Regions from separate parts of the Enterobacter sp. CFEC122 genome, predicted to be linked through region 4. Evidence: predicted binding sites of a transcription regulator. Region 4 holds the regulator's gene; each other region holds the start of a gene.
What was found. Region 4 encodes PurR, which represses purine synthesis genes. Its sites were predicted from a motif close to CANGCAAACGTTTGCNTG; they were not measured.

Region 1 (7,900 bases), on a different contig from region 4:
ACCGGCGTGGTCGTGGCATCCCCGGGTCAGGGTCAGAGTTTCGAAATTCAGGCTTCTGCCATTGAAGTCACCGGCTGGGTTGAAGATCCGGATACCTATCCGATGGCGGCTAAACGTCACAGCATTGAGTATCTGCGTGAAGTGGCGCACCTTCGTCCACGTACCAACCTGATTGGTGCGGTTGCTCGCGTACGTCATACGCTGGCGCAGGCGCTGCATCGTTTCTTCGATGAGCAGGGTTATTTCTGGGTGTCTACCCCGCTGATCACCGCGTCCGATACGGAAGGCGCCGGTGAGATGTTCCGCGTCTCAACGCTGGATCTCGAAAACCTGCCGCGCACCCCGGAAGGTAAAGTGGACTATGACAAAGACTTCTTTGGTAAAGAGGCCTTCCTGACCGTATCCGGTCAGCTCAACGGCGAAACGTACGCCTGCGCGCTGTCTAAAATCTACACCTTTGGCCCTACCTTCCGTGCCGAAAACTCCAACACCAGCCGTCACCTGGCGGAATTCTGGATGCTGGAGCCTGAAGTGGCGTTCGCCAACCTGGACGATGTCGCGGGTCTGGCGGAAGCGATGCTGAAATATGTCTTCAAAGCGGTGCTGGAAGAGCGTCCGGACGACATGAAATTCTTCGCCGAGCGCGTAGACAGCGACGCGGTAGCCCGTCTGGAGCGCTTCGTCTCTGCCGATTTTGCGCAGGTGGACTACACCGACGCGGTGGCGATCCTCGAGAAATGCGGTGAGAAGTTCGAGAACCCGGTTTACTGGGGCGTAGACCTGGCGTCTGAGCACGAGCGCTATCTGGCCGAGAAGCATTTCAAAGCGCCGGTTGTCGTTAAAAACTACCCGAAAGACATTAAGGCCTTCTATATGCGCCTTAACGAAGACGGTAAAACCGTGGCAGCGATGGACGTCCTGGCGCCGGGCATCGGTGAAATCATCGGTGGCTCTCAGCGTGAAGAGCGTCTGGACGTGCTGGACGCGCGTATGGAAGAGATGGGTCTCAACCCTGCGGACTACAGCTGGTACCGCGATCTGCGTCGTTACGGTACCGTACCGCACGCCGGTTTTGGTCTGGGCTTTGAGCGTCTGATCGCCTACGTGACCGGTGTGCAGAACGTTCGTGACGTGATTCCGTTCCCACGTACGCCACGTAACGCCAGCTTCTAATCGGTAAAAGACTAAAATGGCCAGCCTGTGCTGGCCATTATTTTATCCTGTATTGTCAGTTTTCGTCAGCGTAAAGTCAGCATCTTCAAACCTTCACCCCGTCACAACCACTACCTGTTACGTTTTGTTTCCGCGAAATATCCAGCCACAAAAAATAAACCCCATTCTTATTGCGCTTATTACATCCTCAAGCAATAGCACAAATTTCAACCAATTTTACAGCCATCCAGAAGGCTTTTCGGCGTCATAAGAAAAAACGAGTCGTTTATCGTCTGTTTATATGAATTGCCTTTATCCAAATTAATCATAAGGAATTCATATATATAGGATAGATGCTGTAGCTTAATTCACCAGGGCGTTCTGAAGTTTGAGGTGGTTCACAAAGTTCCCAAAAATACACATTTAGTTACATATATTTTCTTTTGGTTACTCAATCTTGAGAATTGTAGCACTTTCAGGCTAGCGAAACGCTTCGGCGAATGGAAAGATGCCTGTCAGATACATAAAGACACCAAACTCTCATCAATAGTTCCGGAAATATTTATTGACAGAATTTATTGACGGCAGTGGCGAGTGTCATAAAAAAACCAATGAGGGTAATAAATAATGATGAAGCGCAATATTCTGGCAGTGGTAATCCCTGCCCTGCTGGTAGCCGGTGCAGCCAACGCTGCAGAAATCTATAACAAGAACGGCAACAAGCTGGACTTCTACGGTAAAGTTAACGCCGAGCACGACTTCGTGACTTCCGGTGATAGCACAAACAATAGCGACGCTACTTACGCGCAGATCGGTTTCAAAGGCGAAACTCAGATCAACGACCAACTGACAGGTTATGGCCAGTGGGAATACCGTTTCGTGGCTAGCGATGCAGAAAACTCTGCACAGAAAAACAAAAACCGTCTGGCTTTCGCTGGTCTGAAAGCGGGCGACGCTGGCAGCATCGACTACGGTCGTAACTAAGGTATCGTTTACGACGTAGAATCTTACACCGATATGGCGCCGTCCTTCTCTGGTATGACCTGGGGCGGTAACTATGTTGATAACTTTATGACCAGCCGCAGCACCGGTCTGCTGACCTACCGTAACAGCAACTTCTTCGGTCTGGTTGACGGCCTGAGCCTGGGCGTTCAGTACCAGGGCAAAAACGACCGTGCTGACGTTAAAACCTCTAACGGTGACGGCGTAGGCTACTCTCTGGGTTACGATTTCGGCGAAGGCTTCGGTGCAATCGCATCTTATAGCAACGCTAACCGTACTCTGAAGCAGAAAGCTGACGGCGAAGGCGACAAAGCTGAAGCATGGGGTCTGGGTCTGAAATACGATGCCAACAACATCTACCTGGCAACCACCTATGCTGAAACCCGTAACACCACCCGTACCGGGTCTGATGGCGATGCTGGTTTTGCTAACAAAACGCAGAACTTCGAAGTTGTTGCTCAGTACCAGTTCGATTTTGGCCTGCGTCCAGCAATCTCCTACGTGCAGACCAAAGGTAAAGACCTGGCTGGCGTGACCAACTCTAAAGGCACCTTCAAAGGTGGCGATGCAGATCTGGCTAAATTCATCCAGGTTGGCGCAACTTACTACTTCAACAAAAACTTCAACGTGTGGGCTGACTACTACATCAACCTGCTGGACAAAGACACAGACTACGCGCAAACCGTTGGCGGCCTGAACGGCAACGACGATATGGCAGCTGTGGGTGTGACTTACCAGTTCTAATCAGAACACCACTTTGTTATATGCTTAATGAACAGGGCTTCGGCCCTGTTTTTTTATGCCTGACAGAAAATAATGGCGACTTTTGAAAAGCCGCACGCTTTTCGTCGCAAACGGTTGGCATTTTGTAAATCTACCGTTAACCTGATAGCGGATTTCACTTCTGTAATCACAATGGAACTTCGTCATGTTTGAGAACATTACCGCCGCTCCTGCCGACCCGATTCTGGGCCTGGCCGATCTGTTTCGTGCCGACGACCGCCCTGGCAAAATCAACCTGGGTATTGGTGTATATAAAGATGAAACCGGCAAAACTCCGGTACTGACCAGCGTTAAGAAAGCTGAGCAGTATCTGCTGGAAAACGAAACCTCCAAAAACTACCTCGGTATTGATGGTATCCCTGAATTTGGTCGCTGCACCCAGGAGCTGCTGTTCGGTAAAGGCAGTGCAATTGTGAGTGACAAACGTGCCCGTACGGCACAGACCCCGGGCGGTACCGGCGCGCTGCGCGTGGCGGCGGATTTCCTTGCGAAAAACACCTCTGTGAAGCGTGTCTGGGTAAGCAATCCAAGCTGGCCGAACCATAAGAGCGTATTTAACTCTGCGGGTCTGGAAGTGCGTGAATACGCCTACTACGACGCAGCAAACCACTCTCTGGACTTTGACGGCCTGCTGGCGAGCCTGAGTGAGGCGCAAGCAGGTGACGTGGTGCTGTTCCACGGCTGCTGCCACAACCCAACCGGTATCGATCCAACGCTTGAGCAGTGGGAACATCTGGCGAAGCTGTCCGTAGAAAAAGGCTGGCTGCCGCTGTTTGACTTTGCCTACCAGGGCTTCGCCCGTGGTCTGGAAGAAGATGCCGAAGGCCTGCGCGCGTTCGCCGCAGTGCATCAGGAGCTGATCGTTGCAAGCTCCTACTCCAAGAACTTTGGTCTGTACAATGAGCGTGTAGGTGCCTGTACGCTGGTTGCGGCTAACGATGAGACCGTCGATCGCGCGTTCAGCCAGATGAAATCCGTTATCCGCGCTAACTACTCTAACCCGCCGGCACACGGTGCCTCTGTTGTTGCGACTATCCTGAGCAACGATGCGCTGCGAGCCATCTGGGAACAAGAGCTGAACGATATGCGTCAGCGTATTCAGCGCATGCGCCTGCTGTTTGTGAACACCCTGGCGGAGAAAGGCGCGGATCGCGACTTCAGCTTTATCATCAAACAGAACGGCATGTTCTCGTTCAGCGGCCTGACCAAAGAGCAGGTTCTGCGTCTGCGTGAAGAGTTCGGCGTGTACGCTGTGGCGTCTGGCCGCGTGAACGTTGCAGGCATGACGCCTGACAACATGGCGCCGCTGTGCGAAGCGATTGTCGCCGTACTGTAATTTGCGCCCACAAAAAAGCCTGCATTATGCAGGCTTTTTTTATTCGGGTTACCAGACAGGCATTTCATCCTGAAGGAACGGATTATGGAGCCGTTCATAGCCCAGCGTCGACATCGGACCGTGCCCAGGGATAAACGTCACATCATCACCCAGCGGCAATAACTTCTGTTTAATCGACTGAATCAGCTGTCCGTGATCGCCGCGCGGAAAATCGCTGCGTCCTACGCCACCTTTGAAAATCACATCGCCGGAGAGCAGCAGACGGGACTGGTCATCAAAGAAGACGATATGGCCTGGCGTATGCCCAGGACAATGCAACACCTGTAAAGTCACATTCCCTATGCTAACGCGCTCTCCTTCATCCAGCCAGCGATCGGGCGTCAGAGGCTGACACTCATCAAGGCCAAACATGCGGCTTTGGGCAGGTAACCCCTGCAGCCAGAACTCATCTTCTTTTTCCGGACCGACAATCGGCACGCCGTAGTGTTCAGCCAGTTCAGCCGCTGCGCCCACATGGTCGAGGTGACCATGCGTCAGTAAAATCTGCATGAGCGTCACGCCGCTGTCGGCGACTTCCTGCTTGATCTTCTCAGCGTCACCGCCGGGATCGACAAGCGCGGCCAGTTTAGTTTGTTCGCACCAGATGAGTGAACAATTCTGGGAGAACGCGGTAACCGGAATAATACGATAGTTCATACTGCTCCTGTGTTTCGTTATTACCAGTGCCGAACCGGACCGGTATCAATATGCACAAAGTTGCTGCTGGGGTAATATCCTACACCACCTGCGCGCATAGATAACGCAGCTTTGCGAATATTGGCTAACGAAACGCCCTCAATATGGAAATCCATTGCCTGGCCCTTCGTGTGATAGCTTTTTTTCGCTACCCCGCGACTGTGGGCGCGCAGTTCATTATTGGTATCAACCGAGCGATAACCAGAAATAAGCTGCACCGGCTTGCTGGTACCCAGCAGGCCCTGAAGGCGGAAAAGCTGATCAAACAGTCCTGGGTCGATGGCTTTAATTTTATTCGCGCGGAAATCACGGAAAAAATGGTTAAGTCTTGCTAATTCATCCTGAATATAGCCTCTGCCATCGAAGAACTCCGCTTTTAACGACTCACCGGTATGAAGATTGTTGAGCGTTAAAACTCGCGGACGAGGTGTCGAGAGGGTGGCAAATGCTGGCGTCGGCAAGATGGCCGCTGCGCCAAGCGCAACACCACCTAACGCCAGCAGTTTGCGGCGATTAGCGTCAAATTTGTCCATGATAATCAGGTCTACAGGTAAAAGAAATCGTAATATGCTTAGCGCACGAAGGGCACCTTAACTGGCAAAACCGGGTACGTCAAGGCGCCCAACCCCAGTGAATACGCGGCTTGCAGCGATATAGCCCCTTATTCACCCTAACTTACGACAATCATTTTTCCCGAACTGCTTCATTTACCTGATTAATTGTTCCGCTTTTGGCAAAATTTGTGCGCCGGATCGCGCGGTGAGATCATAATTGTAAATATCTGTACGGTACTGAGTCCGCCCGTCTTCGCCAACAAACGCCGTCAGATAGTAAAGATTGACCGGAATATTGTGTCGGATATTAACGTAACGCGTATCTCCCTGCTTCAGGGCATCCGAAATGCGCGTATCGTTCCAGCCCGCGTCCTGCAGCAGCATATTGGCCAGCTCCGAGGCTTTGTTCACGCGCACGCAGCCAGAACTCAGCGCGCGCGTATCTTTCTGGAACAGATTGTGGTTCGGCGTATCGTGCAGATAGATAGCGTCAGAACTCGGCATATTGAATTTGTAACGCCCTAAAGAGTTATGCGCCCCCGGAGCCTGCTGGAAACGGAACGGTAGGTTAGAAGCCGTGATTGTCGACCAGTCGACCATATAAGGATCGATGGCCTCTTTACTGTTCCAGCCACGCATCACCGTATAACCATGACGTTCCAGATAACCCGGATCGTTCCAGACCTTCGGCAGAATGTCTTTACGCGCCAGCGTCGGTGGCACGTTCCACGGCGGGTTAACCACCACGTTATTCAACGCGCTGCTCATCATCGGCGTTTTGCGATCCGGACGCCCGACAATCACGCGTGACGCCAGTTTTTCGCTACCGTCCTGGTAATAGACCAGTGAATACGCCGGAATGTTAACCATAATCCCGGTAGAGAGGGTTCCAGGCAGCAGGCGCAAACGCTGGATATTGAGCGCCAGCACTCCAGCCCGCTGCGCAGGCGATACGTTCAGCCAGTCTCGTGTCGTCTGGCCAATGACGCCATCGGCTCCCAGTCCCTGAGCGGCCTGGAATTGCTTCACTGCCGCAACCAGCTCGCGATCGTATGCTGCGGGTTTATTGCTGACGGCAATCGCTTTTTTCTCTTTCACGGGCGCTGACGGGCTGACCGCCGCGTTTTGTGGATCGTCACCAGGCAGAGCGATATGTGGCCCGCCATCAAGAAGACCGGAGCGCGTCAGGATCTCACGCAGAGCAGGCACATCGCTGCTCCACTGCCCCGGACGCAGCGTCGCGGTGCCGCGCATCTGCGGCCATGGACGCGAGTCGCCCACCAGCGCGAGAAGCGACTCGTGCAGAGTGGCATATTGTGGATGCGCTGGTGCGAGGCTGGCAATAAAGCGCGGCAGTTCGCCGTTATCCAGGGCTAACTGCCACTGGTTAATCACCGACAGCGCCGGCGTCGCCAGCTTATACGGCTTGTCGCTGTACAGCCAGCGGTTGCCATTGACCGGAATACCCGCCACGAACTGCAGATAGCCCATCATGGCATCGGAAAGCACGACGTCCCGAGCCTGACCGGACACGGCAGGATCGGTTAACAGCTCAACCCACTTTGTAAACTGTGGCTGAAACCCTGCAATCGCGACCTCCGCCAGCTGCTGCTGGAAGGCGCGCACGGCATCGCGGTTTTCCCACATCGGTTTCATATCGCGGGCAGCATAAAGCAGCGTGAGCTGATTGAGATAGACAGGCGTGTAGCCTGACGGCAGCCCCGACTGCAGCTGCTGGCTGAGCGATTCGGCGTCGATGCCTTCCGGCAGCGGCTTAATACCGGCCATGATCGCTGTCGCCGGAGATTGCTCCAGCGGCTGGGACAACGACGTAGGCTGCGTGCCTGTCGCTGACGAGCTGTCAGTCGGCACAATTTCAGGCTCGTCGGCCTGGGCGGTTAACAGTGGAGCAAACATCACTGCCAGACATAAACTTAGCGCCGACAGCTGACGACCACATTCTTTCTTAAGCAACATCCCTTGCCCCCTGTTTTCACGACATGCCCATCACGTTGGGGCTTTCTTTCATTATAGGTAGACGGCTAAGCTGTTGCCTTACCTTATGTAAAGAAGTTTAAAGATAACGCAGCCCTAAGCACAAGTTAAGTTTAAAAAAAAAGCGGCGCCAGAGCGCCGCTTCGGGTCAGAAGACACTTCAGGAAGCGTCGGCTGTGGTTTCCGGCAATGACTCCGGCGGCTGCGGCGCAAAGCCGCGCAGCCCCACAACGTGAACGTGTTCGCTGTTCTGGAACACTTTACGCACCAGCTTGTAGGTAGTGCCTTTCTCGGGGCTGATGTTCTCCGGCGCCGCAATGATGAGCTGCATATCGAGACGTTC
Region 2 (7,900 bases), on a different contig from region 4:
ACAAAAGCCGCCACTTTCTGCTGCAGCTGGAAACGTCGGGACATCAGCCGCTGGAGAGAGGAAGGCGCAAACCAGACGCTGTAAAGCGCGTTGCCAAAAATCAGCATCAGCGCCCCGAAATGGATAAAGCGCAACCCGATATAACACAGCGCCAGCATGCTATTTCACGCTAAAGTGATAGCTACCTTTGGTTTTATGACCGTCTACAGAGACGACATGCCAGTCTACCTGGTACGTCCCTGGCGTCAGCGTTTGGTCCAGCGGAACGGTGAGCTGCGCCTTGTTCTTTTCGTCGCGCGTGGCGGTTCCCGTTTTGATGACCTGCTTTTGCGCATCCGTCACCACCACACCGCTAAATTCCGGTTCGATGCCTTCTGAAAAATTCAGCGTCAGTGCCTGCGGAGCGCTCACCACGCTGTCCGCTGCCGGGATCGGCTGCTTAAGGTGCGCATGCGCCAGCACGGAGGGGGTCATCATTGTAGAGGCCAGAAAAACCAGTGCGCATACCGCGCGGGAAGCGGAGAAACACATAGCAATCATTCCTTTTTGTTATGTCTGTATGCTAAAGAATAACGCTGTATAATAAACGAGTCGAGGATCATCCTGCCTCCGCTTGTCATCGTCGTGCAATCGCGGTAACGTTGCCGCCGCATAAAAAGGAGAAGGTAATGAAGATCAATCTGGCCGCCCTTCCACAGGACGAGATGGATAAAGTGAATGTCGATCTCGCTGCCGCTGGCGTCGCGTTTAAAGAGCGTTACAACATGCCTGTCGTGGCTGAAGTCGTTGAACGGGAACAGCCCGCCCATCTGCGCGACTGGTTTCGCGAAAGACTCATCGCCCACCGTCTCGCCTCGGTCAACCTCTCCCGTTTACCGTACGAACCTAAAGTTAAATAAGCTTAACGAGCCGTTACACTTCCTTACGCTGAATCTGGCAGGATAAGAAAACCCTGATAAATTTAGGTGTATTCTTAAATCCCTGCGACTCAGTGTATAAGGAAGTCACGATGTCACATTGGAATATAGCGGCGGCCCAGTATAGCGGGCAGCATCAGAGTGTCGATGACCATATCACGCACCACCTGCGCTTCATCGCCGAAGCAGCACGGCAGGGGTGCGATCTGCTGGTGTTTCCTGAACTGTCATTAACAGGCTCGGGAACGACGACGTTACCTCTCCCACCCGGCGACGCCCAGCTTGAACCGCTGCTCGACGCGGCGCATCGTTACCGAATAACCGTAATTGCCGGGCTCCCCGTGGAGCGGGATGGTCAGCGCCAGAAAGGTCTCGCGCTCTTCACCCCCGCTCGTCAACGCATCCTTCGCTACCCGCAAGGTGGCGGAGCCAGCCTGGTGCCGGGAGAGAAACAGCTCAGCATTATTGATGCGCATGCCGATTCCCCCAATCTCGATCCCAGAGCGTCGCTGTTTACCAGCTGTCAGTCAGTGGAGGATAACCGCTGGCGGCAGTCCATCAGTACCCTGCAGCGCTTCGCGCATAAATATGCCATAGCGGTGTTGATGGCGAACGCCTGCGGCGGTAGCGCGCTGTGGGATGAAAAAGGCCAGCTGATCGTTCGCGCGGATAAGGGCGAGCTGCTGTTGACCGGCACGCTCGGCGGAGAGGGTTGGCAAGGCGATATCATTCCTTTAGGCTAGGCGTTTTAAGCTCAGGAGTGTTCAATGCTGCGCGTCATCGATACCGAAACTTGCGATCTTCAGGGCGGAATTGTGGAAGTGGCCTCTGTCGACGTGGTTGATGGTAAAATCGTCAACCCAATGAGCCATCTGGTGCGTCCTGACCGCCCCATCAGCCCTCAGGCGATGGCTATCCATCGCATTACCGAATCGATGGTGGCGGACAAGCCGTGGATCGAAGAGATCATTCCCCACTATTACGGTAGCCCCTGGTACGTCGCGCATAACGCCAGTTTTGACCGCCGGGTGCTCCCTGAAATGCCGGGGGAATGGATTTGTACCATGAAGCTGGCGCGTCGCCTCTGGCCGGGCATTAAATACAGCAACATGGCGCTGTACAAGTCCCGCAAGCTCAGCGTCCGCACGCCTGAGGGGCTTCATCATCACCGCGCCCTGTACGACTGCTATATCACCGCCGCGCTACTCATCGATATTATGAACACCTCGGGCTGGACGCCGGACGATATGGCAACGATTACCGGACGCCCCGCACTGCTGACCACGTTTACCTTTGGTAAATACCGGGGCAGAGCGGTGTCGGATATTGCGGATAAAGACCCGGGCTATTTGCGCTGGCTGTATAACAACCTTGACAAAATGAGCCCGGAACTGCGCCTGACGCTGAAGCACTATCTGGGCGAAGCTTAACGCTCTGCACGGCCTGGCAGCGTCTCCTGCGCCAGGCCAATCAGGAAGGCATACTCCAGCGCCACCCCTTCATACGATTTAAATCGTCCCGATTTCCCGCCGTGTCCGGAATCCATGTCGGTACACAGCAGCAGCAGGTTATCGTCGGTTTTCAGCTCCCGCAGTTTCGCCACCCATTTTGCCGGCTCCCAGTACTGCACCTGAGAGTCATGCAGACCGGTGGTGACCAGCATGTGGGGATAGGCTTTCGCCTCGACGTTATCGTAAGGGCTGTACGTTTTCATATAGCGGTAGTAAATCTCATCCTGCGGATTCCCCCACTCTTCAAACTCCCCGGTCGTCAGCGGAATGGATTCATCGAGCATGGTCGTCACCACATCGACAAACGGCACCTGCGCGACAATCCCCTTAAAGCGTTCGGGACGCTGGTTGATCACCGCCCCCATCAGCATGCCTCCCGCGCTGCCGCCCATGCCAAAGCAGAGTTTCGGATCGCCATAGCCCTGATCAATCAGCGCATCGCAGACGTCGAGGTAGTCATTGAAGGTGTTTTTCTTTTTCAGGAATTTCCCGTCCTCATACCAGTGCTGCCCCAGCTCACCGCCGCCGCGAATATGGGCGATGGCGAAAACAAAGCCGCGGTCGAGCAGGCTTAAACGGCTGCTGCTGAAATCAGCATCCATGCTGGAGCCGTAGGAGCCGTAGCCGTACACCAGGATCGGGTTTTTGCCTTTCTGGAAATGGGCTTTGTGATAGACGAGCGAGACGGGGACCTCGACGCCATCCCGGGCGGTGACCCACAGGTGCTCGCTGCGGTAGTTTTCGGACTCAAACCCTTTAACCTCGGTCTGCTTTATCACCTGACGCTGCCCGGTATCCATGTCCAGCTCAAACAGGGTGTCCGGTGTGGTCATGGATGAATAGCCGTAGCGCAGCCGCGATGATTCGGGTTCGGGATTGAACCCAATCCACGTCACATAGGCCGGGTCGTCGAACGCGATCCCCACCACTTCCCGCGTTTTACGGTTGATTTGCCGGATGCTGGTCAGCCCGCGCTGGCGCTCCTCCACCACCAGCCAGTCGGTGAACAGGGTAAACCCTTCCAGCATCACCTGATCCCGCGCGGGGATAAGCACCTCCCACTTGCGCTCATCGCGTACTTTGGTTTTATAGAGGCCAAAGTTTTTACCCTCGCGATTCGAGCGCAGATAAAAGCTGTGCTGGAAGTGATCCAGGCTGTATTCATGATCCTTTCGGCGCGGCAGGAAACAGAGCGGCTGGGCGTCGGGCAGTTCGGCATCCAGCAGCAGGACTTCCGACGTCGTGGCGCTGGCCAGGAAGATAATCACATAATGGCGCGAAGAGGTTTTATGCAGGCTGACATAGAACGTTTCGTCTTTCTCTTCATAGACCAGCTCGTCGTCTGCGGAGTCCGTTCCGATGGTATGCCGCCATACCTGATAGGGCAGCAGCGTAGAGGCGTGCTTTTTGACGTAGTACACCGTCTCGGAATCATTCGCCCAGACAAAATCCGGGGAGACGTTTTCCAGCATTTCCGGATACCAGTTGCCGGTGTCCAGATTGCGAAAACGCAGGCCGTACTGGCGACGGGAGAGATAATCCTCCGCCAGCGCCATCACCGCGTTATCCGGCGAAATGGACATGCCGCCCAGAGTATAAAACTCGCTGTGGGCCGCGCGCTGATTGGCATCCAGCAGAATATCCCACGCATCCCATTCGGCGCTCAGGACCGACTGACGCTGGTAGATGGGATACTCGTTGCCGGGCTCATAAATATGGCGATAGCGATAGCCATTTTTGGTCCAGGGCGCGGAGATATCGCGCTGAGGAATACGCTGCACCATTTCATTCAGCAGCTGGTCCTGAAGCGTCTGCTGGCTGGACATGACCTTGCGGCCATAGTCGTTTTCCTCGTGCAGGTAGTCGAGCACCTCTGGCCGGGAGCGCGAATCGTCCCGTAGCCAGTAATAGTTGTCTATACGCGTATCGCCATGCGTGGTGATCGCATAAGGTATACGTCGGGCTTTCGGTGGCATGTCATCATTCTTTTTCGTTTTACACCCTATAAGGTTGGCAAAACCCACGCATGATGCAAGCGAAACAGGGTCGCAACGGCGAGAACTATCCCTGTAACGCCTGTTTTTGTTCCCGAATATCCCGCTCAATGCCCTCACGCACGTCCTGCGGGATCTTCAGCGCGTCGCCAAGCGCATTCAGGTAGCTGCGCTCCATAAAGTGATCGATATCGATGGCGGCACAGCTGAGGAAATAGAGTTCAAGCGCCTCTTCCTCATTTTTCACGCTTTGCGCCAGACGCTGCGGATCCAGGGGCTGTTCGATGGCCTGCGCCACCAGCGCTCTGCCCTTCTCTTCGACGCCGGCTTCGCGCAGCTGCTGTTCGATCGCCAGCCGTTCCTTATCGTCGATATGTCCGTCACTTTTCGCGGCAAAAACCAGCGCAAGAATGAGCCTTTCGGTGCGCAGATCCAGCGGCGAGGTGTGCTCGCCGTAGTGCGGTTCATCGCTATGCGCGGTCCGGACCCTGTCCTTGTATTTATTCCACAGGACGGTGCCCGCAATGGCGCCCCCACCGGCGAGCAGCGCGCCTGTCCCGTACTTTGCCAGCAGCTTGCGCGAGGATTTATTCGCGACCAGCAGGCCTGCCAGCCCGCCGAGCGCCCCGGGCACCAGCAGTTTGCTGAGATCCCGCTCGCCGGAAGACGACGTTTTCTGCCCTAACAGTGATTGCAATTGATTTAGCCAGCCAGACATGATTTTCCTCACTTAACGGTGAACATGTTCCACAGCGTAAGCGAGCAGGCGTCAGGAAATGTCTGGGCGGGCTAAAGAAGCGCAAATTTCTTCTCCCCTCACCTGACCGTGCACAAGACAGACGCAAACGTTTTCGTTTATACTGCCCGCAACTTTTTCAGGGGGATTGTTATGATTCGTTTAGGAACCGCGCTGCGACCTGCGGCGACGCGAGTGATGCTGTTGGGATCGGGCGAGCTGGGAAAAGAGGTCGCCATTGAGTGCCAGCGTTTAGGCGTGGAAGTCATTGCCGTAGACCGCTACGCCGATGCACCCGCCATGCACGTCGCCCATCGTTCTTATGTGATTAACATGCTGGACGGCGATGCCCTTCGTGAGCTGATTTCACGCGAGAAGCCTGATTTCGTTGTACCGGAAATTGAAGCCATCGCCACCGATACGCTGATTGCGCTTGAGCAGGAAGGCCAGCGCGTGGTGCCCTGCGCGAAAGCCGCAAAGCTGACCATGAACCGCGAAGGCATTCGTCGTCTGGCGGCAGAAGAGCTCGGGTTGCCCACGTCGAGCTATCGTTTTGCTGGCGATAAGGCCGCATTCCTGCAGGCCGTAGAGGAGATTGGTTACCCGTGCATCGTTAAGCCGGTGATGAGCTCCTCCGGTAAAGGACAGAGCTTTATCCGCGGCAGCAGCACGGTGGACAAGGCGTGGGAGTACGCCCAGCAGGGTGGCCGCGCAGGCGCCGGTCGCGTGATCGTTGAAGGGGTGGTGAAGTTTGATTTCGAGATCACCCTGCTGACCGTCAGCGCCGTTGACGGCGTCCATTTCTGCGACCCGATTGGCCACCGCCAGGAAGATGGCGATTACCGCGAATCCTGGCAGCCGCAGCAGATGAGCGCCCTGGCGCTGGAGCGTGCGCAGGCGATCGCCCGTAAAACCGTCCTGGCGCTGGGCGGCTATGGCCTGTTTGGCGTGGAGCTGTTTGTGTGCGGCGATGAGGTGATCTTCAGCGAAGTCTCCCCTCGCCCGCATGACACCGGCATGGTCACGCTGATTTCGCAGGATCTCTCCGAGTTCGCCCTGCACGTGCGCGCCTTCCTCGGCCTGCCCGTCGGCGGTATCCGTCAGTACGGCCCGGCCGCCTCGGCGGTGATCCTGCCGCAGCTAACCAGCCAGAACGTTACGTTTGATAACGTCGACGCGGCGGTGGGTGCCGGGTTGCAGGTCCGTTTGTTCGGCAAGCCGGAGATCGACGGAACCCGTCGTCTTGGCGTGGCGTTAGCCACCGGAGATAACGTTGATGACGCCGTGGCGAGAGCGAAAGCGGCCGCAGCAAGCGTTAAGGTAACGGGATAAAAAAACGGGCCGAAAGGCCCGTTTTTCATGCGGCGAATGACTTACTGCTTCGCGCCTTCTACCGCTTCGCGAGCCAGTTTGGTGATGCGATCCCAGTCGCCCGCTTCCAGCGCATCCGCCGGAACCAGCCATGAGCCACCGATGCACAGCACGCTTTTCAGCGCCAGGTAGTCACGGTAGTTGGCAGGAGAGATACCGCCCGTCGGGCAGAAGCGTACCTGAGAGAATGGACCGGCAATGGCCTGCAGCGCTTTGGTGCCGCCGTTCGCTTCCGCCGGGAAGAATTTAAACTCTTTCAGACCGTAGTCCATGCCCAGCATCAGTTCAGAAACGGTGCTGATGCCCGGGATCAGCGGAATGGTACCTTCGGTGGCGGCTTTCAGCAGCGACTCGGTCAGGCCCGGGCTGATGGCAAACTGTGCGCCCGCTTCGGTCACTTCAGCCAGCTGTTTTGCGTTCGTTACGGTACCCGCACCGATAATGGCATCCGGCACTTCTTTGGCAATCGCGCGAATGGCATCCATCGCGCAGGCGGTACGCAGGGTCACTTCCAGAACGCGAACGCCGCCCGCAACCAGCGCTTTCGCCATCGGTACAGCGTGCTCCAGCTTGTTTACCACGATAACCGGCACGACAGGGCCAGTGGTCAGGATTGCTTCTGCACTTGTTTTCCAGTTTTTCATCAGAGTCTTCTCTCGCCAGATCGTTAAAATCAAGTCGTCTTAAAACGTAATACAGGTTGCGCCCTGCTCAGCACCGGAGAGGTTCTCACGCAGTGCGCCAAACATTTCGCGTCCTGTTCCCACGCGCGACGCGCTCAGGTCAGGAATATGGGGCTGACGTGCCGCCAGCTCGGCGTCATCCACCAGCAGGGTTAACTCGCCTGTCTGACCGTTAACGCGGATCATGTCACCGTCACGCACTTTCGCCAGCAGGCCGCCGTCGTACGCTTCCGGCGTCACGTGGATAGCTGATGGCACTTTACCTGAGGCGCCAGAGAGGCGTCCATCGGTCACCAGTGCAATTTTGAAACGGCGGTCCAATAATACACCAAGTGGTGGCATAAGTTTATGTAATTCTGGCATCCCGTTGGCTTTAGGCCCCTGATGACGCACCACTACCACGCAGTCTTTGTCGAGCAGACCGGCGTCAAAGGCAGGTAATACGTCGTGCTGGCTTTCAAATACCACCGCTGGCGCTTCGATAATCTGGTTCTCTTCCGGTACGGCAGAGGTCTTCATTACCGCGCGACCGAGGTTACCGCTCAGCACCTTTGTGCCACCGTGAGGAGAGAAAGGTTTGTCGATGGTGGCGATAACCTGCGCATCAAGAGATGCGGTCGCCCCTTCGCGCCAGTCCAGCTCGCCGTTGTTCAGCCATGGCTCCTGGGTGTAGCGCTGCAGGCCAAAG
Region 3 (7,900 bases), on a different contig from region 4:
GACATGGAGCGCCGAAGAGCAGGCGCTCTACTGGGCCGATATTCTGGAAGGCGAGATCCACCGCTACCATCTGCCGACGGCGGAACACACCGTACTCTCTTTCCACGAGGAGGTGGGGTGTTTCGCGCTGCGTGAGCAGGGTGGTTTTATCGTTGCGATGCGAACGGGTATCTGGCTGACCGATAAACACGGCCTGCTGCGCCGCAAGGTGTGTGATAACCCCTCTAACCCGCAGCTGGCGCGTTTTAACGATGGAGGCACCGACCATCTGGGCCGGTTCTATGCGGGCACGTTCTGGGGGCCGGGAGATTACAACGGCGCCCTGCTGATGCGCATCGACAACGACCTGACGCCGAAGGTGATCCAGTGCGATATCCACGGGCATAACGGCCTGGCGTTTAGCCCGGATAAGCAGTGGATGTTTACCTCAGATACGCCAAACGGTGTGATCTACCGTACCCCGCTTGATGAGCAGGGCGAACCGGGTAAGCGAGAGGTGTTTCGTCAGTTTAAAGAGGGCGAGGGGATACCGGACGGCGCGGCGATGGATGTGGAAGGCTGTTACTGGAGCGCGATGTTTGACGGCTGGCGCATCGCGCGTTTTTCACCGCAAGGGGAGCAGCTGGAAGAGTATCGCATGCCGGTGCGTTGCCCGACGATGGTCTGCTTTGGCGGCGATGATATGAAAACGCTTTTTATTACCACCACGCGGGAAAATATGGATGCGGAGGAGGTGGCGAAATATCCGCTCTCCGGCGCCATCTTCACCCTGCCGATGAGCGTGGCAGGGATGAAGAAAAGCCGTTTTATCGAACGTTAGATTGGATCGACCGGGACGACGTTTTCGCTCGGATAGCAGCCCAGCACTTTCATAGAGCGGGTGATTTCGCCCAGCTCGCGCAGGGCTTTCTGCATGGAAGCAGACTCCAGGTTGGCCTGGATATCAAGGTAGAACATCTCTTCCCACGGGTTACCGTGGATTGGGCGCGATTCCAGCCGGGTCATGATCAGATTGTGATTACGCAGCACCAGAAGGGCTTCAACCAGTGCACCGGCCTGTTGGCCGGTGGCCATCAGCAGCGTAGTCTTGGCCGGTACCTGGTCAGACACATTGATTGCCTTGCGGGCCAGCACCACGAAGCGGGTAATATTTTGCGTCTGGTTCGCCAGGTTGCGTTCCAGCACCTGTAAACCATACAGCGCGCCGCCCGCTTCGCTGCCCAGCGCCGCAACGTTGGGGGAGTTCGCCTGGGCGACTTTTTCCATCGCCGCCGAGGTGCTTTCGGTGTACTCAATTTTCCAGTTCGGATAGCGGTTCAGGAACTGGCTGCACTGCTGGAACGGCTGCGGGTGGCTGTAGACCGTTTCGATCGTGTTCAGGTCCGTTGAGCCGGAGACCAGCACGCAGTGATCGATAGGGATCGTCAGCTCGCCGACCAGCGACAGGCTGGTGTGCTGCAGCAAATCGTAGACGTCGTTGATGGCGCCGGAGCTGGTGTTTTCAATCGGCACCACGGCGTAATCCGCCTGGCCGGTCTCGACCTGGTTAAAAATGTCGGCAAACTTCGCGCAGCCGCTTTCAATAAATTCTTCGAAATGGCGAGCGGCATACTGACGTGCGGCCAGGTGAGAATAAGAGCCCTTTGGCCCGAGGAAAGCGATACGCGCAGAGTGCGGATTGGTTTTATTGAGGTGCTGCTGGAGTAGCGCTTGCTGGGTCAGAACGGAGTCTTCGATGATGAGCTGGAACAGCCGGGTAATGTAGTGGGCATCGAGATGATGCGCTTTGCCGAGCTGAATGAGACGTTCCAGCAGATCCCGCTCGCGGTCGATATCACGGACCGGACGATGGGAGTCCAGCTTGGCTTTGCCCACTTCAACGGCGAGGGAGCGGCGTTCGGCCAGCAGCGCCAGCAGTTTCTCATCCAGCGCGCTGATTTTTACGCGCAGATCCAGTAACGGGTTTTCCGGTGTCATAGTGTTGCCTGTCTCATCTTATCGTTATCAATAAAAAAGGCCCCCCGGTGTGGGAGGCCTTGTTGTTCGTCTTCGCATTCTTTATCACACGACGAAACGCCTCCCGTTCAGGGGAAGGTAAAAAAGAATGCGAAGAAGAACGGCGTAAGTTTCATAAAGTCATCCTGTGAGTGATATCGTTAAAGTACCCGTACTGTTTTCACCCTGTCAATAAAAAACAAAAAACGCGCCCGAAGGCGCGTTGGCGGTACACTCAATTTAAAGGATTACTCTTCTTCAACTTCTTCCGCGAAGCTGGCGTCTTTCACCGACGTTGTGGCGCGACGGGCTTCACCTTTGTGTTGCACTTTATTGAGCTGCCGTTCCAGCTTGTTGATCAAATCGTTTATAGCGGTGTACATATCCTCATGTTTTGCGCTGGCGACCAGATGGCCGTTTGGAGTATTGATAGTTGCGTCAGCGATGAAACCCTGCGGCTCCTTGGACAGGATGATATGTGGATTAATCAAATGTGTTTGCCATTTATCCAGTTTGGCGAGACGGTCTGCGACGTGCTGGCGAATTGCCGGAGTAATTTCCATTTGTTTACTGGTAATGTTCATTGTCATAAATTTTACCTCTTGTCTTTCCGTCTTGGTGATTCCAGCATACCCGACCTAATGTCAAAATGTGTGATTTAGATCACGTTATTTTGTCGGTTTTTGTCAGGGAATCTTTTTTGTGAGGCAGGGCAGGAAGAGGTGAGATTTACCTTGTAGAAGGCAAAAATTGAGGACATAGTTGACTGGATGTGTTGAGGCTAACGCGCTTCAGCGACGCTCAGAAACGAATAAAAAAACGGCAGCCTTCGGGCTGCCGTTTTGCATTGAGGCAAAATCAGGTGTTGCTGCTGTTCGCGGCGATGATTTTCGCCACTTTTTCAGCCTGAGCGGTCATCTGCATCTGACGGTAAGCATTTTCCATCAGCTTCAGGCCGTCGCGCGTTGCCTGAGTATCCGGGTAATCACGCAGCATACCTTCTACGCGGTTAACCACGGCAACCCATGCGCCACGGCGGGTATAGTAGTCCGCCACGGAGTATTCATATTTCGCCAGACGATCTTTCAGGAACACCAGACGCTTGGTGGCGTCGGTCACGTACTGGCTGTTTGGATAGCCGCGCACCAGTTTAGAGAAGTCATTGAAGGCGTCACGCGCATGCTGCGGGTCACGGTCGGAACGATCCACTCCGAAGAAGCCCTGCAGCGCACTGTCATCCAGCGCCATGTTGGTGAGCCCGCGCATGTACATCACATAGTCGATGTTAGGATGAGTCGGGTTCAGACGCATGAAACGATCGATGGTTGCCTGAGCCAGCGGTAGATCGGCATTTTTATAGTATGCGTAGATGAGATCTAACTGTACCTGCTGCGAATACGGACCAAATGGATAGCGATTATCCAACGCTTCCAGTTGCGTTATCGCCTGTTTCCAGTTACCGTCCTGCAACTTTTGTTGTGCAGTCGCATAGATTTCATTCGGCGGATTGTCAGGGACCTGTTCATTTGAACCGGAGCAGCCCACCAAAGCCAGGCTCAACGTGGCCGCTGCCACCAGATATTTCATGCGCGTCATGACGTTTTGACTTTCCTCAAATGTTTGTCCGGGAGAAACTCTGTTCCTGCTCCCGATTAAGACCAGCTACAATAGCACACTATATTAAACGGCAAAGCCGTAAAACCCAACGTTAAACGAAGAAGCAGTTTATGGCACAACGAGTAGAACTCACCGCAACAGTCTCCGAAAATCAGCTCGGTCAACGCTTAGATCAGGCTTTGGCCGAATTGTTCCCTGATTATTCGCGTTCACGCATAAAAGAATGGATCCTTGACCAGCGCGTGATGGTAAACGGCAAGATCTGGGACAAACCAAAAGAGAAAGTGTTAGGTGGGGAAGCTGTCGCCATCAATGCTGAAATCGAAGAGGAAATCCGCTTCGAGCCGCAGGATATCCCACTGGACATCGTCTATGAAGATGATGACATTCTGGTGATCAACAAGCCGCGCGACCTGGTTGTTCATCCGGGCGCGGGAAACCCTGACGGTACGGTACTTAACGCACTTCTCCATTACTATCCGCCGATCGCGGATGTTCCGCGCGCGGGCATCGTGCACCGTCTGGATAAAGACACTACCGGTCTGATGGTGGTGGCGAAGACCGTTCCTGCTCAGACCCGTCTGGTGGAGTCGCTGCAGCTGCGCGAAATCACCCGTGAATATGAAGCGGTAGCCATTGGACATATGACTTCTGGCGGGACGGTGGAAGAGCCCATTAGCCGTCACCCGACCAAGCGTACCCATATGTCGGTGCATCCGATGGGTAAACCGGCGGTGACGCATTACCGCATTATGGAGCACTTCCGTATTCATACGCGCCTGCGTCTGCGTCTGGAGACCGGACGTACTCACCAGATCCGCGTGCATATGGCCCACATTACCCATCCGCTGGTGGGGGATCAGGTCTACGGTGGTCGTCCGCGTCCGCCTAAAGGCGCATCGGATGAGTTCATCAGCGTATTGCGTAAATTCGATCGTCAGGCGCTGCACGCGACCATGCTGCGTCTTTATCACCCTATCACCGGTATTCAGATGGAGTGGCATGCGCCTATCCCGCAGGATATGGTGGACCTTATTGACGCCATGCGTGCTGATTTCGAAGAACATAAGGATCAAGTGGACTGGTTATGACCAAACTGATTGTCCCGGAGTGGCCATTGCCTGCCGGCGTGGCTGCCTGCAGTTCAACCCGCACTGGCGGTGTGAGTCAGGGCGCGTGGGCGTCGTTGAACCTCGGCGCACACTGTGGCGATAACCTGGAACACGTGGAAGAGAACCGCAGGCGTCTGTTTGCAGCGGGGAACCTGCCGTCGAAACCGGTCTGGCTGGAACAGGTTCATGGCAAGGCGGTGCTGAAGTTGACGGGAGAGCCCTATGCTTCCAAACGCGCTGATGCCTCTTACAGCAATACGCCGGGAACCGTTTGTGCCGTAATGACCGCCGATTGTCTGCCAGTGCTGTTCTGCAACCGTGCAGGCACCGAGGTGGCTGCAGCGCACGCGGGCTGGCGTGGACTGTGTGAAGGCGTGCTGGAAGAAACCGTCGCCTGCTTTAAGGATGAGCCCGCCAATATTATGGCCTGGCTTGGCCCGGCCATTGGCCCTCGCGCTTTTGAAGTGGGGCCGGAAGTTCGCGAAGCCTTTATGGAAAAAGATCCGCAAGCGGTGGACGCCTTCCTGCCTTCGGGGGATAAATATCTGGCCGATATTTACCAGCTCGCCCGCCAGCGCCTGAACCGCGTCGGCGTGACGCAGATCTTCGGCGGCGATCGCTGCACCTTCACCGAAAAGGGTGATTTTTTCTCTTATCGCCGCGACAAGACGACGGGCCGTATGGCAAGTTTCATTTGGCTGATATAACCTAAAGAATCAAGACGATCCGGCACGTGCCGTTTTCTTTTCACATAATTCAGGTCATTAACCTTGAATAATTGAGGGATGACCTCATTTAATCTCCAGTAGCAAATTTGACCTGTTATGGGAGGAGTTATGCGTCTGGATCGTCTTACTAATAAATTCCAGCTTGCTCTCGCCGATGCCCAGTCCCTCGCACTGGGGCACGACAACCAATTTATCGAACCTCTTCATCTAATGAGCGCCTTGCTGAATCAGGAAGGGGGATCGGTACGTCCTTTATTAACGTCCGCTGGCATTAATGCTGGCCAGTTACGCACCGCTATCGATCAGGCGCTGAGCCGTTTACCGCAGGTCGAAGGGACCGGCGGCGACGTTCAGCCGTCGCAGGATCTGGTGCGTGTCCTGAACCTTTGCGACAAGCTGGCGCAAAAACGTGGGGACAATTTTATTTCGTCAGAGCTGTTTGTTCTGGCGGCGCTTGAATCACGCGGTACCTTGACCGACCTGCTGAAATCCGCCGGTGCGACCACCGCCAATGTGACTCAGGCGATTGAGAACATGCGCGGAGGTGAAAGCGTGAACGATCAGGGAGCCGAAGACCAACGTCAGGCTTTGAAGAAATTTACGGTCGATCTGACCGAGCGTGCTGAACAGGGCAAACTTGACCCGGTGATCGGCCGTGATGAAGAAATCCGCCGTACCATTCAGGTACTGCAACGTCGTACCAAGAACAACCCGGTACTGATAGGTGAACCGGGTGTCGGTAAAACCGCGATTGTTGAAGGGCTGGCGCAGCGTATTGTGAACGGTGAAGTGCCGGAAGGCCTGAAAGGCCGCCGCGTACTGGCGCTGGACATGGGCGCGCTGGTGGCCGGTGCGAAATACCGCGGTGAGTTTGAAGAGCGTCTGAAAGGCGTGCTGAACGATCTGGCGAAACAGGAAGGTAACGTCATCCTGTTTATCGACGAGCTGCACACCATGGTCGGTGCCGGTAAGGCAGACGGCGCAATGGATGCCGGGAACATGCTGAAACCTGCACTGGCGCGCGGTGAACTTCACTGCGTCGGTGCCACCACGCTGGATGAGTACCGTCAGTACATTGAGAAAGATGCTGCGCTGGAACGTCGTTTCCAAAAAGTATTTGTTGCCGAGCCAAGCGTTGAAGATACCATCGCGATCCTGCGTGGTCTGAAAGAGCGTTATGAACTGCACCACCATGTGCAGATCACTGACCCGGCCATCGTTGCGGCGGCGACGCTTTCGCATCGTTATATTGCTGACCGTCAGCTGCCGGATAAAGCCATCGACCTGATTGATGAAGCGGCGTCGAGCATTCGTATGCAGATTGACTCGAAGCCGGAAGAGCTGGACCGACTCGACCGACGCATCATTCAGCTCAAGCTGGAACAGCAGGCGCTGAAGAAAGAGTCTGATGAAGCCAGTAAGAAACGTCTCGATATGCTCAATGAAGAACTGGACGATAAAGAGCGCCAGTATTCTGAGCTGGAAGAAGAGTGGAAAGCCGAGAAAGCCTCCCTTTCTGGTACGCAGACCATCAAAGCTGAACTCGAACAGGCAAAAATTGCCATTGAGCAGGCGCGACGCGTGGGCGACCTGGCGCGAATGTCAGAGCTGCAGTACGGCAAAATTCCTGAGCTGGAAAAACAGCTTGAGATTGCGACGCAGTCAGAAGGAAAAACGATGCGTCTGTTACGTAATAAAGTGACGGATGCCGAGATTGCGGAAGTGCTTGCCCGCTGGACCGGTATTCCGGTGGCGCGCATGCTGGAAGGCGAGCGTGAAAAACTGCTGCGCATGGAGAACGATCTCCACAATCGTGTGATTGGCCAGAACGAAGCGGTTGAAGCGGTTTCGAATGCTATTCGTCGTAGTCGTGCAGGGCTGTCCGATCCGAACCGTCCGATTGGTTCATTCCTGTTCCTGGGGCCGACGGGTGTCGGTAAAACCGAGCTGTGCAAAGCGCTGGCTAACTTTATGTTCGACAGCGACGATGCGATGGTGCGTATCGACATGTCAGAGTTTATGGAGAAACACTCCGTCTCGCGTCTGGTCGGGGCGCCTCCAGGATATGTGGGTTATGAAGAAGGTGGGTACCTGACAGAAGCGGTGCGTCGTCGTCCTTATTCCGTCATCCTGCTGGATGAGGTGGAAAAAGCGCATCCGGATGTGTTCAACATCCTGCTTCAGGTGCTGGACGATGGTCGTCTGACCGACGGGCAGGGGAGAACGGTCGACTTCCGTAATACGGTTGTCATTATGACGTCGAACCTGGGTTCCGATTTGATTCAGGAACGTTTCGGTGAACTGGACTACAGCCACATTAAGGATCTGGTGCTGGGTGTGGTAAGCCATAACTTCCGTCCGGAGTTCATCAACCGTATTGATGAAGTGGTGGTATTCCATCCTCTGGGTGAGAAACACATTGCGTCGATTGCGCAGATCCAGCTGCAG
Region 4 (7,900 bases):
TTGATACGGTGGAGCGCGTGCTTGCAGCAAAAGAAGCCGCAATAATAAAGACCGCAGAAGATGAATAAAAAATAACCCCGGTTATCCGGGGTTATTTTTTTAGCGTGCGACACGCAGTCCGTGTTCAATCCCCCGGCTGAATACCACCTGCCAGAGCTGAATATCCCGTGCGCGAAACGCCCCCGCGCAGGCATTCAGATAATAGCTAAACATCCGTTTAAATCGTTCTGAATAGTTGTCCGCAATCTCGGGCCAGGCTTTCTGGAAACGTTCATGCCACGCCATTAAGGTGGTGTCGTAGTCCGCGCCAAAGTTATGCCAGTCTTCCATCACGAAATGGGATTCACTGGCATTGGCAATCTGGCGAACGGACGGTAAACAACCATTCGGAAAGATGTATTTATTGATCCACGGGTCAACGTTGTTATCGGTCCGCTTAGAGCCGATGGTGTGCAGCAGGAAGAGGCCGTCCGGTTTCAAATTACGATCCACCACCTCAAAGTAGGTGTCGTAGTTTTTTGGCCCCACGTGCTCGAACATGCCGACGGAAACGATCCGGTCGAACTGCTCGTTCAGGTCACGGTAGTCCTGCAGCCGGATATCCACATCAAGACCCTGACAGCGCTCCCGCGCCATTTTTTGCTGTTCCGCTGAGATCGTCACGCCGACCACGCTGACGCCGTAGTGCTTCGCCATAAAATACGCCAGCCCGCCCCAGCCGCAGCCGATATCCAGCACGCGCATGCCGGGCTGTAGCTGCAGCTTCTCGCTGATCAGGCGCAGCTTGGCCTGCTGTGCTTCCTCAAGCGTCGACGCGTCTTTCCAGTAGGCGCAGGAATATTGCATGAAAGGGTCCAGCATGCGGCTGAACAGGTCGTTGCCGAGATCGTAATGTTCTTTGCCGACGATCCAGGCGCGTTTTTTACTTTGCAAGTTAAACAGTCGGGCAGAGGCGACACGCAGGGTGTCTTTCAGATTGCGGGGGAGTTGATTTTCCAGACCGGCGCGCAACACGCTGGCAAAAAAGATATCCAGACGTTCGCACTCCCACCAGCCGTCCATATAACTTTCTCCCAGGCCTAACGATCCTTCCCGCAACACGCGTTTAAAAAAGTCGGGATGTTTTACCTGGGGATCGGATGGCGAAGATCCGTTGATAGTGATGCCTGCTCGACCTAACAGTTCACTGACGATCCGGGACCAGTTGTCGTCCGGAACGCTGACTTCTTCTATACACGATGAACTCATAGCTTCTCCATCACCCTGATGTGATCAGAACCTTCAAACAGCGTAGACGCTTTTTTTGGTTTGTGAGAAATCTCACGGTAAATACCGCGAGGCTAGTATCCGACGTAGAACAGAGGAAGGGAGATAACCCTTGCCGAAATGCCTTCCATGGTAAAACGGGAGCACTCCGGCTCCCGTTAACACTTAATATTTATCGTATTTAATCGAACCAAATTTAGTATAGGCCTCAAAATTTGGTGATTCAATAGAAAATTGTTAGCAACCTAATCACTGAAATGTAACATGATTTCTGGCGCAATCAGGCATGCGAAGTTTCCACCTGCGCGCCGTTATCCTGCTCGCGCTGCGCGGACGCCTGCATGCGGTAACCCAATACCGCCAGCGCTACGGTGAACAGCATCACGCTGGTGGTGGTCAACAGCGGCGTGGCAATCAGCGCCGAGACCACCAGACTTGCGAGGAAGCACAGACCCAGCTGCAGGGTATTTTGCAGCGCGGCGGCGCGGCCTGTCGCCTGCGGGAACGGACGTAACGCCTGTGCCACAACGATAGGGTAAATCGCCCCGTTCGCCACGGCCATCACGCAGAAGGGGATCAAAATTTCAGCCAGGCCCGCGCCCGGAATAAACCCGACGGCCCAGGTCCCGATAACGCTCAGGGCATACAGCACCAGCAGCCATGGCAGCATCTGCTGACCTTCCCATTTTTGCAGCGCCGCGCGGCAGCCGTACCCGCCCACCAGGAACGCGATGGTCTGCGGAACATAGCTCAGACCGATGGCCGCCGGGCTGTAGCCCATATCGTGCAGAATAAACGGCGAGCCGGTGAGCCACGCGAAGAAGCTGGCCGAACAGGCGGCATAAATCAGGACATTCCCGCGATACGCTTTGGCGCTCAGCAGGGAGGTGAAGGTAATCGGCGTCGCGTCGGCATGCGCCTCTTTTTTATGCGCGGGCTTAAGGGCAAACGCCGGCAGCATCAGCACCAGCGTGATGGCAAACAGCGTGGCAAAAATGGCCTGCCAGTCAAAGTGCGCGAGGATCCAGCTGCCCAGCAGCGGAGCCAGGGCAGGGGAGAGGCCCACCAGCGGCATAATGGTGGCGAAAATACGGTTTGTGCGGTTAGCCGGGTAGGAGTCGGTCACCAGCGCCTGCCAGGTCACCGCCGCAGCACAGACGCCCACGGCCTGAACGAAGCGCAGCACCAGCAGCCAGGTAGCATCGCGCACCCACAGCATCCCCAGGCAGCCCACGGCAAAAATGGCCAGACCCAGCAGCAGCACCGGTTTACGACCGAAGCGATCCGAGAGCGGTCCCCAGAGCAGCTGGGCGAAAGCAAAACCGGCAAGGAACAGGCTCAGGCTGGCGCTGATGGCCGCGGCAGGGGTTTGCAGGTCTTCCTGCATCGCGGCAAACGCGGGCAGGTACATGTCGGTGGCCAAAAAGCCCAGCACGCTTAAGCCGCCGAGCCAGACTAAAAATCCTTTCCTGGGTTGCATTCTTTTATTCTCCTGAGGAGGCAGGTGTACGTTGGCGCAGAGTGTAGGGAGTGCAAAGCGGCTTGTGAAACGCTAATATTTGGCGTGTGCATTCAAATTTTTTGCAGGCAGAAAATGTGGTCAGATTATTCTCTTGAAGTGGTCGATGCTGTTGCGCGTAACGGCAGCTTTAGCGGTGCAGCGCAGGAGTTGCACCGCGTCCCTTCGGCCATCAGCTACACGGTGCGTCAGCTTGAGGAGTGGCTGGCGGTTCCGCTGTTTGAACGGCGGCATCGCGACGTGGAATTAACGCCCGCCGGAGCATGGTTTTTGAAAGAAGGGCGTTCTGTTATCAAAAAAATGCAGATCACCCGCGAACAGTGTCAGCAGATCGCCAACGGCTGGCGGGGGCATCTCGCCATCGCGGTAGATAACATCGTGAAGCCGGAACGCACCCGGCAGATGATCGTGGATTTCTATCGTCATTTCTCTGACGTCGAGCTACGGGTCTCGCAGGAGGTGTTCAACGGCGTCTGGGATGCGCTGGCGGACGGCAGGGCGGAGATGGCGATTGGCGCGACGCAGGCGATCCCGGTCGGGGGACGTTACGCCTTTCGCGACATGGGGATGCTGAGCTGGAAATGCGTGGTGGCCAGCGATCATCCTCTGGCAGCGATGGAAGGTCCGCTGAGCGACGATACGCTGCGCAACTGGCCGTCGCTGGTGCTGGAGGATACGTCCCGTTCATTGCCCAAGCGTATCACCTGGCTTCTGGATAACCAGCGGCGGGTGGTGGCTCCTGACTGGGAATCATCGGCGACGTGCCTCAGCGCCGGGCTGTGCGTCGCGATGGTGCCCGCTCATTTTGCGCGTCCACGCATCGATACCGGAGAATGGGTTGAACTGACGCTGGAGAATCCGTTCCCGGACGCAGCCTGCTGCCTGACCTGGCAACAAAATGATGTCTCGCCCGCCATGGCCTGGCTGCTGGATTATCTGGGGGACAGCGAAACCCTAAACCGGGAATGGTTACGGGAGCCAGCGTAGCTGGCCCCGTCAAGGGATTAACGACGGTAGTCGCGGAACGGACCGTCCGCAACGGAACGGCGTTCAATCAGGCGCGGGTGAACTTCAATGGACTGCGACTCTTCGCGCTTGTTGACGATTCTGTCCAGCAGCATATTGAAGGCCGTTTCGCCCAGCGAATCTTTTGGCTGGTGAATGGTTGTCAGCGCCGGGGTGAAGAAGCGCGCGTTACGCACGTTGTCATACCCGATCACGGAAATATCCTGCGGTACGCGCAAACCCAGCTCATCGGCGGCGCAGAGCGCGCCCATGGCCATGATGTCACCGCCGCAGAAAACGGCGGTCGGGCGGTGCTGCTGGGAAACGATCTGCTGCATCGCGCGGTAGCCTGATTCCGGCTCAAAGTCGCCCTGCACGATCCAGTTTTCCGGCACGGTGATGAGCGCTTCTTCCATCGCTTTCATAAAACCGGCCAGACGGCCCGCGCCGGTGTTACGCTCCAGCGGACCGGGGATCACGCCAATCTCGCGGTGACCGCGTTCGATCAGGTAACGACCCGCCATGTAACCGCCTTCGAAGGCGTTGTCGATAACGGAGTCGGTGAAGTCCGCGCGCGCTTCACCCCAGTCCATGACCACCATGGGGATATGGCGATACTCTTCCAGCATCGACAGCACGGATTCCGGGTACTCGGAACACATGACCAGCAGGCCATCGACGCGCTTTTGCGCCATCATCGACAGGTAGGCGCGCTGTTTTTCTATGCTGTTCCACGCGTTGCCCAGAATCAGGGTATAGCCTTTCTGGAAGCAGTTCTTCTCTACCGCTTCTATGATCTCGGCAAAATAGGCCGCTTCACTGCTGGTCGCCAGCAATCCAATGGATTTGGTGTGATTAACCTTGAGGCTGCGCGCAACCGCACTTGGCGAATAGTGCAGCTCTTTGATCGCTGCCCAGACGGCGTTGCGCGTCTCTTCCGCCACAAAGCGGGTTTTGTTAATTACATGTGATACGGTTGTAGTGGAAACGTTTGCGCGTTTTGCTACGTCTTTAATTGTTGCCATTAAATGTCACTCCAGACCATATCCTAAACTCCTGAAAAACTTGAAGGTAAACGTTTGCCTTCTCTCACCCTTATCACGCAATCTTGAATTGCGGCACGCCGGGAAAACGACACGGGACGTCAGGAGGGGGTCAATGGCCGGTACGCTAATAAATTTAGCGTGGAATTTTGTCCTATCTTGATGAAAAGGGGAAGAGGTAAAGTGTTTATCAGCCTAAATCTAGGAAGATTTTTGACGTAAATTATGCAAAAATGAGCAGGCTCACTTTTCGTGGGGGGATTAAAAGGAGAAAAATTGATGAGTTCCGATCTGAAGTTTTCGCTGTTCACCACCGTGGTTGTGCTGGCTCTGATTGTCGCGGCGGGTCTGACGGCCGCGCTGCACTGATTTACGCGGAGGGAGAGCCTTCTCCCTCCCGCTCACCTCGATTGTTACTCCTAAGGCAAAAATCTTTTGCCATTTTGTAAACTTCTCATTTTTTGTGATTGATGTCATGCTTTCCGCTTCTTTGTTCTGTGTCACCACATGACACGGCATCCGGAGTTGACGCATGAAAATCAATTTTCCCCTGCTGGCCCTGGCGATTGGCGCTTTTGGGATTGGCACCACTGAATTTTCCCCGATGGGGTTACTGCCCGTTATCGCCCGCGGCGTGGACGTCTCGATCCCTGCGGCCGGCATGTTAATCAGCGCCTACGCCATTGGCGTGATGGTGGGGGCGCCGCTGATGACGCTTCTCCTTTCACACCGCGCGCGCCGCAATGCGCTGATTTTCCTGATGGCGATTTTCACCCTCGGCAACGTGCTTTCGGCCATTTCGCCGGACTACACCACGTTGATGCTTTCGCGTATTCTGACCAGCCTTAACCACGGCGCGTTCTTTGGGCTGGGGTCGGTTGTGGCGGCAAGCGTGGTGCCGAAACACAAGCAGGCCAGCGCCGTAGCCACCATGTTTATGGGCCTGACCATCGCTAACATCGGCGGCGTTCCTGCGGCAACCTGGCTGGGCGAGGTCATTGGCTGGCGGATGTCCTTCCTGGCGACGGCTGGACTGGGCGTGGTCGCGATGGTGGCCTTGTTCTTCTCCCTGCCAAAGGGCAGCGCCGGAGAACGTCCGGAAGTGCGTAAGGAGCTGGCGGTGCTGATGCGCCCGCAGGTGCTCTCCGCGCTGCTGACCACCGTGCTGGGGGCAGGGGCGATGTTTACCCTCTATACCTATATTTCACCGGTGCTGCATGACATCACCCACGCAACGCCACTCTTCGTTACCGCGATGCTGGTGCTGATTGGCGTGGGCTTCTCGATTGGCAACTATCTCGGCGGGAAATTTGCCGACCGTTCCGTGAGCGGAACGCTGAAGGGCTTCTTAACCCTGCTGATTGTTATCATGATCGCCATTCCGTGGCTGGCGCGCAACGAGTTTGGTGCCGCGATCGCAATGGTCGTCTGGGGGGCTGCAACGTTCGCGGTGGTGCCACCGCTGCAGATGCGCGTGATGCGCGTCGCGCATGAAGCGCCGGGCCTCTCATCCTCGGTCAATATTGGTGCTTTCAACCTGGGCAATGCGCTCGGTGCGGCGGCCGGTGGGGCCGTGATTTCCGGTGGGCTGGGGTACAGTTTTGTGCCGGTGATGGGGGCGATTGTTGCCGCGCTCGGTCTGCTGCTGGTGATGATGTCGGGTCGTAAACAGCCAGAAGCAGCCTGCGCTGCGGAATAAACCAAAAACGCAGAAGGGCGAACCCTTCTGCGTGTCTCTTACGCGGTGAAGTTCTTCGCCACAAAGTCCCAGTTAACCAGTGCCCAGAAGTGCTCCAGGTAGTTAGGGCGCGCGTTACGGTAATCGATGTAGTAAGCGTGTTCCCATACGTCCACGGTCATCAGCGGCTTCGCGCTGGTGGTCAGCGGGGTGCCTGCGTTAGAGGTAGACACGATAGCCAGTTTGCCATCCGCCTCTTTGACCAGCCACGTCCAGCCTGAACCGAAGTTCTTGATGGCGGCATCGGTGAATTTCGCTTTGAATTCCGCGAAGCTGCCAAAGGCGGCGTTGATGGCGGTAGCCAGTTCACCGACAGGTTCGCCACCGGCGTTTGGCGCCAGGCAGTGCCAGTAGAAGGTGTGGTTCCACACCTGAGCGGCGTTGTTGAATACGCCACCCTCAGAACTGCGCACGATTTCTTCCAGCGTTTTGCCTTCAAAATCGGTGCCCTTGATAAGGTTGTTGAGGTTGGTGACGTACGTCTGGTGATGCTTGCCGTAGTGATATTCCAGGGTTTCCGCAGAAATGTGCGGGGCCAGGGCGTCTTTTGCATACGGTAGTGCAGGTAATTCGAACGACATTGCTTCTCTCCTTATTGTATTTTGTGTTGCCAATAACCACACAGACAACAAGGACAGGATAGCAAATTGAAAGGGTATGCAAAAGAGGAACTTACCCTGCCACGGGTGTGGCAGGGTAGGGGTTAGCGAATGGTTTTCGGCGTCATCACGCGACGCGCGCCGACGTAATGGCGTACCCAGTAGTCTTCACTGAGCGAGGTGATCTGAATATCCTGGCCGCTACGCGGTGACTGGATGAATTTTCCGTTGCCGACATAGACGCCAACGTGGTCAGCCGTCCCGCGGCCCTGCGTGCGGAAGAAGACCAGATCGCCGTTCTCCAACTCTCCACGGTTGACCGGGGAAGCATCGCGCAGGTGGTACATCTCGTTGGCGGTGCGCGGAATGCGGAACTTGACCAGATCTTTATAGGCGTAATAGACGAGGCCGCTGCAGTCAAAACCGGTACGTGGCGAAGTCCCGCCCCAGTGATAAGGTTTGCCAATCTGCCCCATCAGCTTGTTCATTGCAGTTTTTTGCGCTTTCTGGACGCGCACTTTATGCACTTCCGCTATTTTGGTGACCTTGGTGCATTTCGCCTTATGGCCTTTACGCGCGATGCATTTTTCAGTCACGAGGTTAGCGGCGGTTTGCGAAGCTTTACTTTTGGCGGTGTGGGCTGTGCGGGAAGAGGTGGTTTTCGTCTTGCTGGAAGCGGTTTTTTTAGTCTGTGTGGTTGTCTTTTTCTTGTCGTTCTTAGCGGTGGTTT

Region 1: a site for PurR is predicted at 3,002-3,019, ahead of ACVCAM_RS01205 (amino acid aminotransferase). Genes of this name have one in related genera too.
Region 2: a site for PurR is predicted at 5,261-5,278, ahead of purT (formate-dependent phosphoribosylglycinamide formyltransferase). Genes of this name have one in related genera too.
Region 3: a site for PurR is predicted at 2,683-2,700, ahead of raiA (ribosome-associated translation inhibitor RaiA). Genes of this name have one in related genera too.

The regions. Positions count from the first base shown of each region.
Region 1 is NZ_JBRIQR010000001.1:262,847-270,746, reverse strand. Features, by position in the region: gene asnS (asparagine--tRNA ligase) at 1-1,173, shown strand, start outside; partial or broken gene ACVCAM_RS01210 (porin) at 1,780-2,898, shown strand; gene ACVCAM_RS01205 (amino acid aminotransferase) at 3,083-4,273, shown strand; gene ACVCAM_RS01200 (MBL fold metallo-hydrolase) at 4,322-4,969, opposite strand; gene ACVCAM_RS01195 (YcbK family protein) at 4,990-5,541, opposite strand; gene ldtD (L,D-transpeptidase) at 5,716-7,539, opposite strand; gene mukB (chromosome partition protein MukB) at 7,718-7,900, opposite strand, start outside.
Region 2 is NZ_JBRIQR010000010.1:101,220-109,119, reverse strand. Features, by position in the region: gene copD (copper homeostasis membrane protein CopD) at 1-158, opposite strand, end outside; gene yobA (CopC domain-containing protein YobA) at 160-531, opposite strand; gene ACVCAM_RS09335 (DNA polymerase III subunit theta) at 669-899, shown strand; gene ACVCAM_RS09330 (carbon-nitrogen hydrolase family protein) at 1,010-1,660, shown strand; gene exoX (exodeoxyribonuclease X) at 1,685-2,347, shown strand; gene ptrB (oligopeptidase B) at 2,344-4,404, opposite strand; gene ACVCAM_RS09315 (tellurite resistance TerB family protein) at 4,490-5,140, opposite strand; gene purT (formate-dependent phosphoribosylglycinamide formyltransferase) at 5,312-6,490, shown strand; gene kdgA (bifunctional 4-hydroxy-2-oxoglutarate aldolase/2-dehydro-3-deoxy-phosphogluconate aldolase) at 6,532-7,173, opposite strand; gene edd (phosphogluconate dehydratase) at 7,213-7,900, opposite strand, start outside.
Region 3 is NZ_JBRIQR010000012.1:481-8,380, reverse strand. Features, by position in the region: gene ACVCAM_RS10320 (SMP-30/gluconolactonase/LRE family protein) at 1-820, shown strand, start outside; gene pheA (bifunctional chorismate mutase/prephenate dehydratase) at 817-1,977, opposite strand; Phe leader region at 2,008-2,133, opposite strand; gene pheL (pheA operon leader peptide PheL) at 2,085-2,132, opposite strand; gene raiA (ribosome-associated translation inhibitor RaiA) at 2,244-2,585, opposite strand; gene bamD (outer membrane protein assembly factor BamD) at 2,854-3,591, opposite strand; gene rluD (23S rRNA pseudouridine(1911/1915/1917) synthase RluD) at 3,723-4,703, shown strand; gene yfiH (purine nucleoside phosphorylase YfiH) at 4,700-5,431, shown strand; gene clpB (ATP-dependent chaperone ClpB) at 5,561-7,900, shown strand, end outside.
Region 4 is NZ_JBRIQR010000011.1:18,219-26,118, reverse strand. Features, by position in the region: gene ACVCAM_RS09685 (riboflavin synthase subunit alpha) at 1-68, shown strand, start outside; gene cfa (cyclopropane fatty acyl phospholipid synthase) at 100-1,248, opposite strand; gene punC (purine nucleoside transporter PunC) at 1,547-2,746, opposite strand; gene punR (DNA-binding transcriptional activator PunR) at 2,861-3,772, shown strand; gene purR (HTH-type transcriptional repressor PurR) at 3,790-4,815, opposite strand; gene cydH (cytochrome bd-I oxidase subunit CydH) at 5,113-5,202, shown strand; gene ACVCAM_RS09655 (MFS transporter) at 5,366-6,532, shown strand; gene sodB (superoxide dismutase [Fe]) at 6,571-7,152, opposite strand; gene ACVCAM_RS09645 (C40 family peptidase) at 7,275-7,900, opposite strand, start outside.